Regions from separate parts of the Bradyrhizobium sp. AUGA SZCCT0105 genome, predicted to be linked through region 1. Evidence: riboswitches for the same ligand, from Rfam matches in the RefSeq annotation. Region 1 holds a riboswitch; the other holds the start of a gene.
The links. Region 1 has a riboswitch for glycine ahead of JQ573_RS10635 (D-amino acid dehydrogenase). Riboswitches for the same ligand answer to the same signal wherever they lie in the genome.
Positions count from the first base shown of each region.

Region 2: another riboswitch for glycine. It lies ahead of gcvT (glycine cleavage system aminomethyltransferase GcvT); the one in region 1 lies ahead of JQ573_RS10635 (D-amino acid dehydrogenase).

Region 1 is NZ_JAFCMK010000002.1:339,921-345,636, forward strand. It holds gene JQ573_RS10625 (ABC transporter substrate-binding protein) at 1-931, opposite strand, end outside; gene JQ573_RS10630 (M20/M25/M40 family metallo-hydrolase) at 1,201-2,331, shown strand; glycine riboswitch at 2,423-2,527, shown strand; glycine riboswitch at 2,531-2,645, shown strand; gene JQ573_RS10635 (D-amino acid dehydrogenase) at 2,714-4,021, shown strand; gene JQ573_RS10640 (ArgE/DapE family deacylase) at 4,148-5,464, shown strand.
Region 2 is NZ_JAFCMK010000002.1:494,927-500,642, reverse strand. It holds gene gcvP (aminomethyl-transferring glycine dehydrogenase) at 1-1,983, opposite strand, end outside; gene gcvH (glycine cleavage system protein GcvH) at 2,006-2,371, opposite strand; gene gcvT (glycine cleavage system aminomethyltransferase GcvT) at 2,392-3,537, opposite strand; glycine riboswitch at 3,683-3,771, opposite strand; gene alaS (alanine--tRNA ligase) at 3,975-5,716, shown strand, end outside.

The DNA of each region.
Region 1 (5,716 bases):
GGCGAACCTTGATGTTGTCGAACGGCGGATAGAGGAAGTTCATGCGGCCGAGCGTCTGGAAGCCGAACTTGTTCAGCGTCTCGACCTTCAGGTCCTTGTCGCCTTCCAGGATCGACAACGTGTCGAACGACGGGTTCTCCAGGAAATCGATGTCGCCGGACTGCAGCGCGTTCATCGCAGTCTGCGCGTCGGCCATCGTGACCCACTCGACGCGGTCAACCTTCACGACCTTGCCGCCCGCGGTCCAGCTCGCCGGCTCCTTGCGCGGCACGTAGTCCGTGTTCTTGACATAGACCGCCTTCACGCCAGGCTGGAATTCGGCCTGGACGAACTTGAACGGGCCCGAACCGATCTGCTCCGGGATCGGCTTGTCCGGCGGGGTTTCGGCCAGCCGCTTCGGCATCATGAAGGCAACGCGCGACGACGGCTTGCCGATCGAATCCAGCACCAGGCCGTAGGGCTCCTTCAGCTTCAGCGTGATCGTCTTCGCGTCGGTGGCCTCTAAGCTCGCCGTGAAATCCATCAGCTTCTGGCCCATGCCGTCGACCTTGGCCCAGCGCTTCAGCGAAGCGACGCAGTCTTCCGCGGTCACCGGCGTTCCGTCGTGCCACTTCAGGCCATCGCGCAGCGTGAATGTGTAAGTGAGCTTGTCGTCAGACACCTTCCAGTCGGCCATCTGCGGCTGGATCTTGAAGTTGGAGTCGGTCGCGACCAGCGTGTCGTAGACCATGTAGCCATGGTCTCGCGTGATATAGGCCGTGGTCAGGATCGGATCGATGACGCGCAGATCCGAATGCATCACCGCGGTGATGGTCTTGCCCGCGGCCATCGCCTGCGGCGCAAAGGACAATTCCTGCGGCGCGAACGACAGCGCGAGCGCCGTCAACGCAGCCGCTAGCGTGCGGTGCTTCCAACGCGAGATAGGGAACATGCAATTTCTCCTGACGTGTAACTGGTCAAAGCCGGCTTATTCGTTATGCATGCGGTTCGTTATTTAGGCGAACTAACATGCTGTATGGCTTGTGAAATCGAGACTTGCATCAAGCGCAATGCGCGTCAATCGGTTTCCGGCAGGATCGAACGTATACGAACGAATGAACCGCTGGTGCAGCGCATTTGACTTTACAAACTCGTCTTCCGAGCTTTTCGTACGGCACGCGAACGCGTATCGGCGCGCACAAACAACAAGAGAGAAAAGACATGAACCCCGCCAATCTTCCTTTTGATTCCGAAGCGATGCTGCAGGGGCTGCGCAGCTGGGTGGAATGCGAGAGTCCGACATGGGATGCGGCCGCAGTCGAGCGCATGCTCGACCTCGCCGCGCGCGAGATGGCGGTGATGGGTGCGACGATCGAACGCATCGCGGGACGCCAGGGCTTCGCTGGCTGCGTCCGCGCCCGTTTTCCCCATCCGAAACAAGGTCAGCCCGGCATCCTCATCGCCGGCCATCTGGACACCGTGCACCCGGTCGGCACCATCGAAAAGCTGGCGTGGCGGCGCGAAGGCAACAAGTGCTTCGGGCCCGGTATCTTCGACATGAAGGGCGGCAACTATCTGTCGATCGAGGCGATCCGGCAGTTGGCGCGCGCGTCCTTTACGACGCCGCTGCCGATCACGGTGCTGTTCACGCCCGATGAAGAGGTCGGCACGCCGTCGACGCGCGTCATCATCGAGGCCGAAGCCGCGCGCAACAAATACGTGCTGGTGCCCGAGCCCGGCCGGCCGAACAACGGCGTCGTCACCGGCCGCTACGCAATCGCGCGCTTCAATCTGGAAGCTGTCGGCAAGCCAAGCCATGCCGGCGCGACACTCTCCTCGGGCCGTTCCGCGATCCGCGAAATGGCCCGGCAAATCATTGCCATCGACGGCATGACCACCGAAGACTGCACCTTCTCGGTCGGCATCGTGCATGGCGGGCAATGGGTCAATTGCGTCGCAACGACCTGCACCGGCGAAGCGCTCAGCATGGCCAAGCGCCAGGCCGATCTCGACCGCGGCGTCGAGCGCATGCTGGCGCTGTCGGGTACGGCAAATGACGTGACATTCAAGGTCACGCGCGGCGTCACGCGCCCGGTGTGGGAGCCGGATGCCGGCACCATGGCCCTCTATGAAAAGGCAAAGCGTCTCGCCGCCGATATGGGTCTTGATTTGCCGCATGGCAGCGCCGGCGGCGGCTCTGACGGCAACTTCACTGGCGCGATGGGCATCCCGACCCTCGACGGCCTCGGCGTACGGGGCGCCGACGCCCACACTTTGAACGAACATATCGAAGTCGAGAGCCTCGCCGAGCGTGGCCGCCTGATGGCGGCACTGCTGGCGACGCTCGATTAACTCGATTTGCACTGCACAACACGTTGGCACTGCCGGACCGAAATTTAGCCTTGTCCAATTTTTTGGCTTCGCCTACGGTCCGGCCGTCCAACACGACGATGCGGGAGAGATCGAAGCGACAACATTCGTGTTGTGCTTCGGCGCCGACGGAGCAACCGCCCCGGAAACTCTCAGGCAAAAGGACTGTATCGTCAGGACGATCTGGAGAGAGACGGCATGGCCAAATGGAAACGGCCATGACGTCCACCGAAGGGGATAGTCTGCCATCGGGCCGAGGCCCGATGCGGATCAAGCTCTCAGGTACCGTGACAGATGGGGCGTCGAAACAGCCGGTTTCACCGGTGGTTCGGCGACTCTAACCCACGGGAGCCTGAAGACCACCATGCCTCACATCGCAATCATTGGCGCCGGCATCACCGGCGTGACGACGGCCTATGCCCTGCTCGAACGCGGCTACCGGGTGACTGTCCTCGACAGGCATCGCTACGCCGCGATGGAAACCTCGTTCGCCAACGGCGGACAGCTTTCCGCCAGCAATGCGGAGGTGTGGAACAGCGCCGCGACCATCCTCAAGGGGTTGCGCTGGATGCTTCGAAGCGACGCGCCGCTGCTGATGAATCCGAAGCCGAGCTGGCACAAATACTCCTGGATCGGCGAGTTCGTCGGCCACATCGGCCGCTATCGCACCAACACCATCGAGACCACGCGGCTCGCAATCGAAGCGCGCAAGCATCTGTTCTCGATCGCACAGCGCGAGAATATCGCCTTCGATCTCGAACGCCGCGGCATCCTGCACGTCTATCACGACAAGGCCGGATTCGAGGCGGGCCTGCGCGTCAACACGCTGCTGCAACAAGGCGGGCTCGACCGCCGGCCGGTGACGGCGGACGAAATCCGCAGCATCGAACCCGCGCTGCAGACGACCTGCTATGGCGGCTTCTTCACGCCGTCGGACGCGACCGGCGATATCCACAAGTTCACGCGCGGGCTCGCCGACGCCTGCATCCGCCGCGGTGCGAGCTTCGTCCATGAAGCCGATGTCGATGCGATCGCGCGCGGCGACGACGGCTTCCGCATCGGCTGGAACGAAGCCGCTTCGCACGATGCTGGCGTCGCGACGCGACATGAGTTGCAGGCGGACGGCATCGTGATTTGCGCCGGCGTCGCGAGCCGCCACTTCGCAGGCCTGCTCAACGACCGCGTCAACGTCTATCCGGTGAAGGGCTATTCGATCACCGTGCAGCTCGATGCGCCGCAAAGCCGGGACGCTGCGCCAACCGTCAGCCTGCTCGATGAGGCGGCGAAAATCGTCACCAGCCGGCTCGGCGCGGACCGCTTCCGCGTCGCCGGCACGGCCGAGTTCAACGGCTTCAACCGCGACATCCGCGCAGACCGCATCCAGCCGCTGGTGGATTGGGTGCGGCAGCATTTTCCCGGCATCGACACCTCGAGGGTCGTGCCGTGGGCCGGCCTGCGCCCGATGATGCCGAACATGATGCCGGTGGTGCGCGCCGGACGGTTTCCGGGCGTGTTCTACAACACCGGCCACGGTCATCTCGGCTGGACGCTGTCGGCTGCGACGGCGCAGATGGTGGCAGGCGCGATCGATGACTGGCGCGACCTCGACACGCCTTCAATGGTGCCGTCGCAGGTCGATGTGACCGAGACCGCCCGCGCAGCTTTCCCCTAATTATCCGGCCGACGAGGAAGAATATGAGCGTATTTGCGTGTGGCCAAGTCGGAATTCGCTGAGAAACACCGCATGACAACGACTAGCGTCACATTGGGGAAAAGCGCTTCAGCGCGGGAGGGGACAATGCGCATTGGGGTGGCGGACACGCACGAGACGTTGACCAAGCCGGATCAGATTGCCGCAGAGCTGTGCGCGGCCGTCGATCGAAACTTCGACGATCAGATCGCGTTCCTGTCGCGCATGGTGCAGTTCCGCAGCTTGCGCGGACAGGAAGCCCCACAGCAACATTGGCTGGCGGAGCAATTCGCAAAGCGCCGCTACGACGTCGATACGTTCAGCCTTGCCGACGTCAACCTGATGAGTCATCCGAAGGCTGCACCGATGGACGGCATCGACCTTGCCGGATCGCAGCAGGTCGTTGCGACGCTCGACAGCAAAGGCAGCGGACGCAGCCTGATCCTGCAAGGTCATATCGACGTGGTGCCGGAGGGGCCCGCCGATCTTTGGGAACAACCGCCGTTCTCGGGCGCCGTGCACGACGGCTGGATGTTCGGGCGCGGCGCGCAAGACATGAAGGCCGGTGTCTCGGCAATGATCTTCGCGCTCGATGCTTTCAGAGACGCCGGCTATGCCCCGGGCGGACGCGTCCATCTGCAAACCGTGACCGAGGAAGAGAGCACCGGCAACGGCGCGCTGTCGACCTTGATGCGCGGCTATCGCGCCGACGCCTGCCTGATTCCCGAACCGACCGGACACACGCTCACGCGCGCCCAGGTCGGCGCCGTCTGGTTTCGACTGCGCGTCCGCGGCACGCCGGTGCATGTCGCCTATTCGGAAGCCGGTACGAGCGCCATCCTGTCGGCGATGCATCTGGTGCGCGCATTCCAGGATTACACCAGGGCGCTCAATGCCCGGGCGCTCGACAACAGCTGGTTCCGCAGCGTCAAGAATCCGATCAAGTTCAACGTCGGGATCATCAAGGGCGGCGATTGGGCCAGTTCGACCGCGGCCTGGTGCGAACTGGATTGCCGGCTTGGTCTCTTGCCGGGCGAAACACCCCAGCAGGCGATGCGCGGCATCGAGGAATGCCTGACGGAGGCGCACAAGGCCGACGACTTCCTGTCCGATAATCCGGCCGAGCTCGTGTGGAGCGGTTTTCAGGCAGACGCAGCGGTGTGCGAGCCTGGCAGCGAAGCGGAAGCAGCCCTGTCGGCAGCACATCATTCCATCTTCCAGGCTCCGATGCAGGAGCGCCTGTCCACCGCCGTCAACGACACCCGCTACTATTGCGTCGACTACGGCATCCCTGCCCTTTGCTATGGTCCGTACGGTATCGGCCCGCATGCGTTCAACGAACGTGTCGAGCTCGACAGCCTTCGCAAGACAACGCAGAGCATCGCACTGTTCGTCGCCAATTGGTGCGGCGTGGTGAAAGCGTGAATGGACTTGCCGTTTCAGGTCGGTGGCACATGGCGACATGTGCAATTCGAAATAGCAACTTCAGACCAAAGGAGGCCGCCAACGGCCTGAACCGCGCCTTGATATGACGTCTCCATTGGCACAGTATTTGCCTGCAAATTCATCACGTTCGCGCTAGTCTTGAGACAAGACGCAGAAGCGCATGAGACACATCACGGGGACACCATGAGTATGATGCGGCCCAGCCTTCGCTTCGCACCATCTGACGGCAGG
Region 2 (5,716 bases), 160 kb from region 1:
GATCTCGCTGATATGCTCCTCGAACACGCCGTGGGTCGACGGATAGGTGATCATGACAGCGGCGAGATTGGCCGAATGCTTCTCCGCCTTGGCGCGAAGATCATTGACGTCGACATCGCCGCGCGCGTCGCAGGCCACCACCACGACGTCCATGCCGACCATCGCGGCCGAGGCCGGATTGGTGCCGTGCGCGGAGGAGGGGATCAGGCAGACCTTGCGGTGCGGCTCGCCGCGGGCGAGATGATAACCCCGGATCGCCAGCAGCCCGGCATATTCGCCCTGTGCGCCGGAATTCGGCTGCAGCGAGATCGCGTCATAGCCGGTGATGTCGCACAGCCACTGCTCCAGCCGCTTGAACAGCGCGTGATAGCCCTTGGCCTGATCCGCCGGCGCGAACGGATGCAGATTGCCGAACGCCGGCCAGGTGAGCGGGATCATCTCGGTGGTGGCGTTGAGCTTCATCGTGCAGGAGCCGAGCGGGATCATCGCGCGGTCGAGCGCGAGATCGCGATCACTGAGTTTGCGCATGTAGCGCAGCAGCTCGGTCTCCGAACGGTGGGTGTTGAACACCGGGTGGGTGAGGAATGCGCTGGTGCGGCGCAGCTCCTTCGGCAGCGCCTCGCGCGCGGCCGCCTCGATCTCGGCAAAGCTGAGCTTGCCGCCGAACACGCGCCACACCGCCTCGACGGTCTCCGGCGTCGTGGTCTCGTCGAGCGCGATGCCGAGCGTGGTCGCACCGATGCGCAGATTGATCCGCTCCGCCAGCGCGCGGGAGACGATCTCGATCTGCTTCGCTCCGACCTCGACGGTTACTGTGTCGAAGAACGCCTCGCTGGTCGGCGCAAAGCCGAGCTTGCGCAGGCCCGCGGCGAGCACGGTGGCGCGGCGATGCACGCCGCGTGCGATATGGGTCAGGCCTTCGGGGCCGTGATACACCGCATACATCGAGGCGATCACGGCGAGCAGCACCTGCGCGGTGCAGATGTTGGAGGTCGCCTTTTCGCGGCGGATATGCTGCTCGCGGGTCTGCAGCGCGAGGCGATAGGCCGGTGCACCGCGCGAATCCACCGAAAGGCCGACGATGCGGCCGGGCAGCGAGCGCTTCAGCGTGTCGCGCACCGCCATGTAGGCGGCGTGCGGTCCGCCATAGCCCATCGGCACGCCGAACCGCTGCGCCGAGCCGATTGCGATGTCGGCGCCGAGCTCACCGGGCGAGGTCAGCAAAGCCAGCGACAGCAGGTCCGCGGCGACGATCGCAAGCGCACCCTTGGCGCGCAGCGATGCGATCGCCGGCCGGAGGTCGCGCACTGCGCCTGTCGTGCCGGGATATTGCAGCAGCGCGCCGAGCACGTCGGCCTTGTCGAGCTCGGTCAGGGGATCGCCGACCACCAGCGCCCAGCCCAGCGGCGCGGCGCGCGTGCGCATCACCGCCAGCGTCTGCGGATGCACCTCCTTGTCGACGAAGAACACCTTTGCCTTCACCTGCGAGTGGCGCTCGGCGAGCGCCATTGCTTCGGCGGCCGCGGTCGCCTCGTCGAGCAGCGAGGCGTTGGCGACGTCGAGCCCGGTGAGATCGCAGATCATGGTCTGGAAATTGAAGAGGGCCTCGAGCCGGCCCTGGCTGATCTCCGGCTGATACGGCGTATAGGCGGTGTACCAGGCCGGGTTCTCCAGGATGTTGCGCTGGATCACCGCGGGCAGGATGGTGCCGGAATAGCCCTGGCCGATCAGCGAGGTGAACACCTGGTTCTGCGCGGCGAGCTCGCTCATATGCGCGAGCGCTTCGGTTTCGCTCAGCGCCCGGCCGAGATCGAGCGGCGCCTTCTGAAGGATCGACGCCGGCAGCGTCTCATTCATCAGCGCCTGCAGGCTCGCGGCGCCGACCGTCTCCAACATCGCGTTGATGTCGCGCGGGGATGGTCCGATGTGTCGGCGGACGAAATCGGTGGCGGCTTCGTTGATCGGCTTGAAGGGCGCGTTCATGGGCTAATCCTTGGGGTGATCCTCAGGCGGTGTGCGCGGCGTAGGCGGCCTCATCCATCAGGCCGCCGAGTTCGCCCTTGTCGGCAATCTTCAGCTTGAAGAACCAGGCCTTGCCGCCGGCATCCGAATTGACCAGCGCGGGCTCGGCCGCGAGCGCCTCGTTGACCTCGATCACTTCGCCGGTGATCGGCGCGTAGACGTCGGAGGCTGCCTTGACGGATTCGACAACCGCGGCGGCCTCGGCCTTCTTCAGACTGCGGCCGACCTTAGGCAGCTCGACGAACACGACGTCGCCGAGCTGTGACTGCGCGTAATCGGTGATGCCGATCGTGGCGACGTCGCCCTCGATGCGGAGCCATTCGTGGTCGGACGTGTACAGCGTCGTCATGGGGATAGATCCTTTGGCGTTTAGCGTTTGTAGGTATTGGGAACGAAGGGCGTGGCGGCGACCTTGAGCGGCAGCCGCTGGCCGCGCACTTCGGCGAAAACCGTGGTGCCGACGGCGGAGAGGGTGGTGGGCAGATAGCCCATCGCAACCGGCGCATTGAGGCTCGGGCCAAAGCCGCCCGAGGTCACCTTGCCGATTGGCTCGGTCGAGGTCGGATCGGCGAACAGGGCAGCGCCTTCGCGCACCGGCGCGCGGCCGTCGGGCTTCAGGCCGACACGGCGGCGAGCGGCGCCGTCGGCGAATTGCGCGAGAATCTTGTCGGCGCCCGGAAAACCGCCGGCGCGGGCGCCGCCGCTGCGGCGAATCTTCTGCACCGACCATTCCAGCGCGCCTTCGACCGGCGTCGTCGTGGTGTCGATATCGTGGCCATAGAGGCAAAGCCCGGCCTCGAGCCGCAGGCTGTCGCGGGCGCCGAGCCCGATCGGCAGCACGTCGGGATTGTCCAATAGCGCACTGACCAGGGCTTCCGCCTTGTCTGCAGGCACGGAAATCTCAAAGCCGTCCTCGCCGGTATAGCCGGAGCGCGAGACGAAGCAGTCGATGTCACTGAGGCGGCGCGGACCTGCGTCCATGAATTTCATCGAACTGACATCTGGACAGAGTTTCGCCAGCGCCGATTCGGCTTTCGGCCCCTGCAGCGCGATCAGCGCGCGGTCGGCCAGCGACACGATCTCGCAGGCATCGGAGAGATGCGCCCGCAGATGCGCCTCGTCCTCGGCCTTGCAGGCGGCGTTGACCACCAGGAACAGGTGATCGCCGAAATTCGCCACCATCAGATCGTCGAGCAGGCCGCCGTCGTCGTTGGTGAATTGCGCGTAGCGCTGCCGTCCCGGCGCGATGCTGACGATGTCCTGCGGCACCAGTTTTTCCAGCGCGAGCGCCGCGTCGCCGACCTTGCCGGATTTGGCCTTCAGCACGAGCTGTCCCATGTGGGACACGTCGAACAGGCCGGCTTCCTTGCGGGTGTGGAGATGCTCCTTCAGCACGCCGGCCGTGTATTGCACCGGCATGTCGTAGCCGGCGAACGGCACCATCTTGGCCCCACGTGCCAGATGCAGCGCGTGCAGCGGGGTCTGTTTCAGCGGGGAGGTTTCGCGCGCAGACATCACAGGGCCCTCGCGGTTCCCGCAGGGGACCTATTTCCCCTTGAGAAACCTGCAGAAAGCCCCATCTGTCGCTGTGCCTGAGAGTATTATCCCGTCGGCGGACGCATCGGGGAGAACCAACCCCAGCGCCTCTTTCCAGATGTTAGACGTCACGCGGTCCTTTTGCCTGAGAGTTTCCGGGGCGGTTGCTCCTTCGGCGCCGGCGGTAAGGCCGGTCTCTCCCGACGTGACTAGTAACAGGTAGGTAGAAAACACGGCGCCACCAAGACTGTCAACGCAGCTGCAGCAACTATCCAATGGGGCTTTGTGCTGCCGCGGCAAGCCCATGATCCGCCTGCACAGTTTCTGGACACCGCAGCTGGCAATGTCTAAAAGCGTTCGGCCGGAAAATGACGCCTTTTTGCGGCTGGCCGGCCCCTTTTTCCGATTGGATGAACATGAGCAGCGTCAACGACATCAGGTCGACATTTCTGAACTTCTTCAAGGAGAACGGCCACGAGATCGTGGCGTCGTCGCCGCTGGTTCCGCGCAACGACCCGACCCTGATGTTCACCAATGCCGGCATGGTGCAGTTCAAGAACGTCTTCACCGGTGTCGAGAAGCGCAGCTATCAGCGCGCCACGACGTCGCAGAAGTGCGTGCGCGCCGGCGGCAAGCATAACGACCTCGACAATGTCGGCTACACCGCGCGCCATCTCACTTTCTTCGAGATGCTCGGCAACTTCTCGTTCGGCGACTACTTCAAAGAGCGCGCGATCGAGCTCGCTTGGAATCTGATCACCAAGGATTTCGGGCTGAAGAAGGACAAGCTTCTCGTCACCGTCTACCACACCGACGACGAGGCGGCCGGCTACTGGAAGAAGATCGCAGGGTTCTCGGATGACCGCATCATCCGCATCCCGACTTCAGACAATTTCTGGGCGATGGGCGATACCGGCCCGTGCGGTCCGTGCTCCGAGATCTTCATCGATCGCGGCGAGCACATCTGGGGCGGACCTCCGGGCAGCCCGGAGGAGGACGGTGATCGCTTCCTCGAATTCTGGAACCTGGTGTTCATGCAGTACGAGCAGGTGACGAAGGAAGAGCGCGTGGCGCTGCCGCGTCCCTCGATCGACACCGGCATGGGGCTGGAGCGCATGGCCTGCATCCTGCAGGGCGTCGAGAGCGTGTTCGAGACCGATCTGTTCCGCCATCTGATCGATGCGGCCGCATCGGCCCTCGGCCATGGGCCGAACGAGCAGAACGTGGCGTCGTACCGGGTGATGGCCGACCATCTGCGCTCCTCGGCGTTCCTGATCGCCGACGGCGTGCTGCCGTCGAACGAGGGCCGCGGCTATGTGCTGCGCCGGATCATGCGCCGCGCGATGCGTCACGCACAGCTCTTGGGCGCGAGCGAGCCGCTGATGCATCGCCTGGTCTGGGCGCTGGTCCGCGAGATGGGCCAGGCCTATCCGGACCTGGTGCGCGCGGAGAAGCTGATCGAGGAGACGCTGCAGCTGGAAGAGACCCGCTTCCGCAAGACGCTGGTGCGCGGCCTGTCGATCCTCGATGAGAAGAGCGCCGGCCTCAAGAAGGGCGACATGTTCGACGGCGACACCGCGTTCACGCTGTACGACACTTATGGCTTCCCGTTGGACCTGACACAGGACGCGCTGAAGTCGCGCGGCATCAGCGTGGACCAGGCATCGTTTACCGATGCGATGAACCGCCAGCGCGAGAAGGCGCGCGCTTCCTGGGCAGGCTCTGGCGAGGCGGCGACCGAGACCATCTGGTTCCCGCTGCGCGAGAAGCTCGGCGCAACCGAATTCCTTGGCTATGAGACCGAGAGCGCGGAAGGCGTGGTGACGGCGCTGGTCAAGGACGGCGCCGAGGTCGACGGCCTCGAGGCCGGCGAGAGCGGCGCGATCGTGCTGAACCAGACGCCGTTCTATGCCGAGTCCGGTGGTCAGGTCGGCGACGTCGGCATCCTCACGGGCGAGGGCGTCAAATTCCGCGTCACCGACATGCAGAAGAAGGCCGGCGACCTGTTCGTGCATGTCGGCACGGTGGAGCAGGGCACGCTGAACGTCGGCACCGCCCTGCAGCTCGAGGTCGACCACGCCAGGCGTTCGTCGATCCGCGCCAACCACTCGGCGACGCATCTGCTGCATGAGGCGCTGCGCCAGGTGCTCGGCGACCA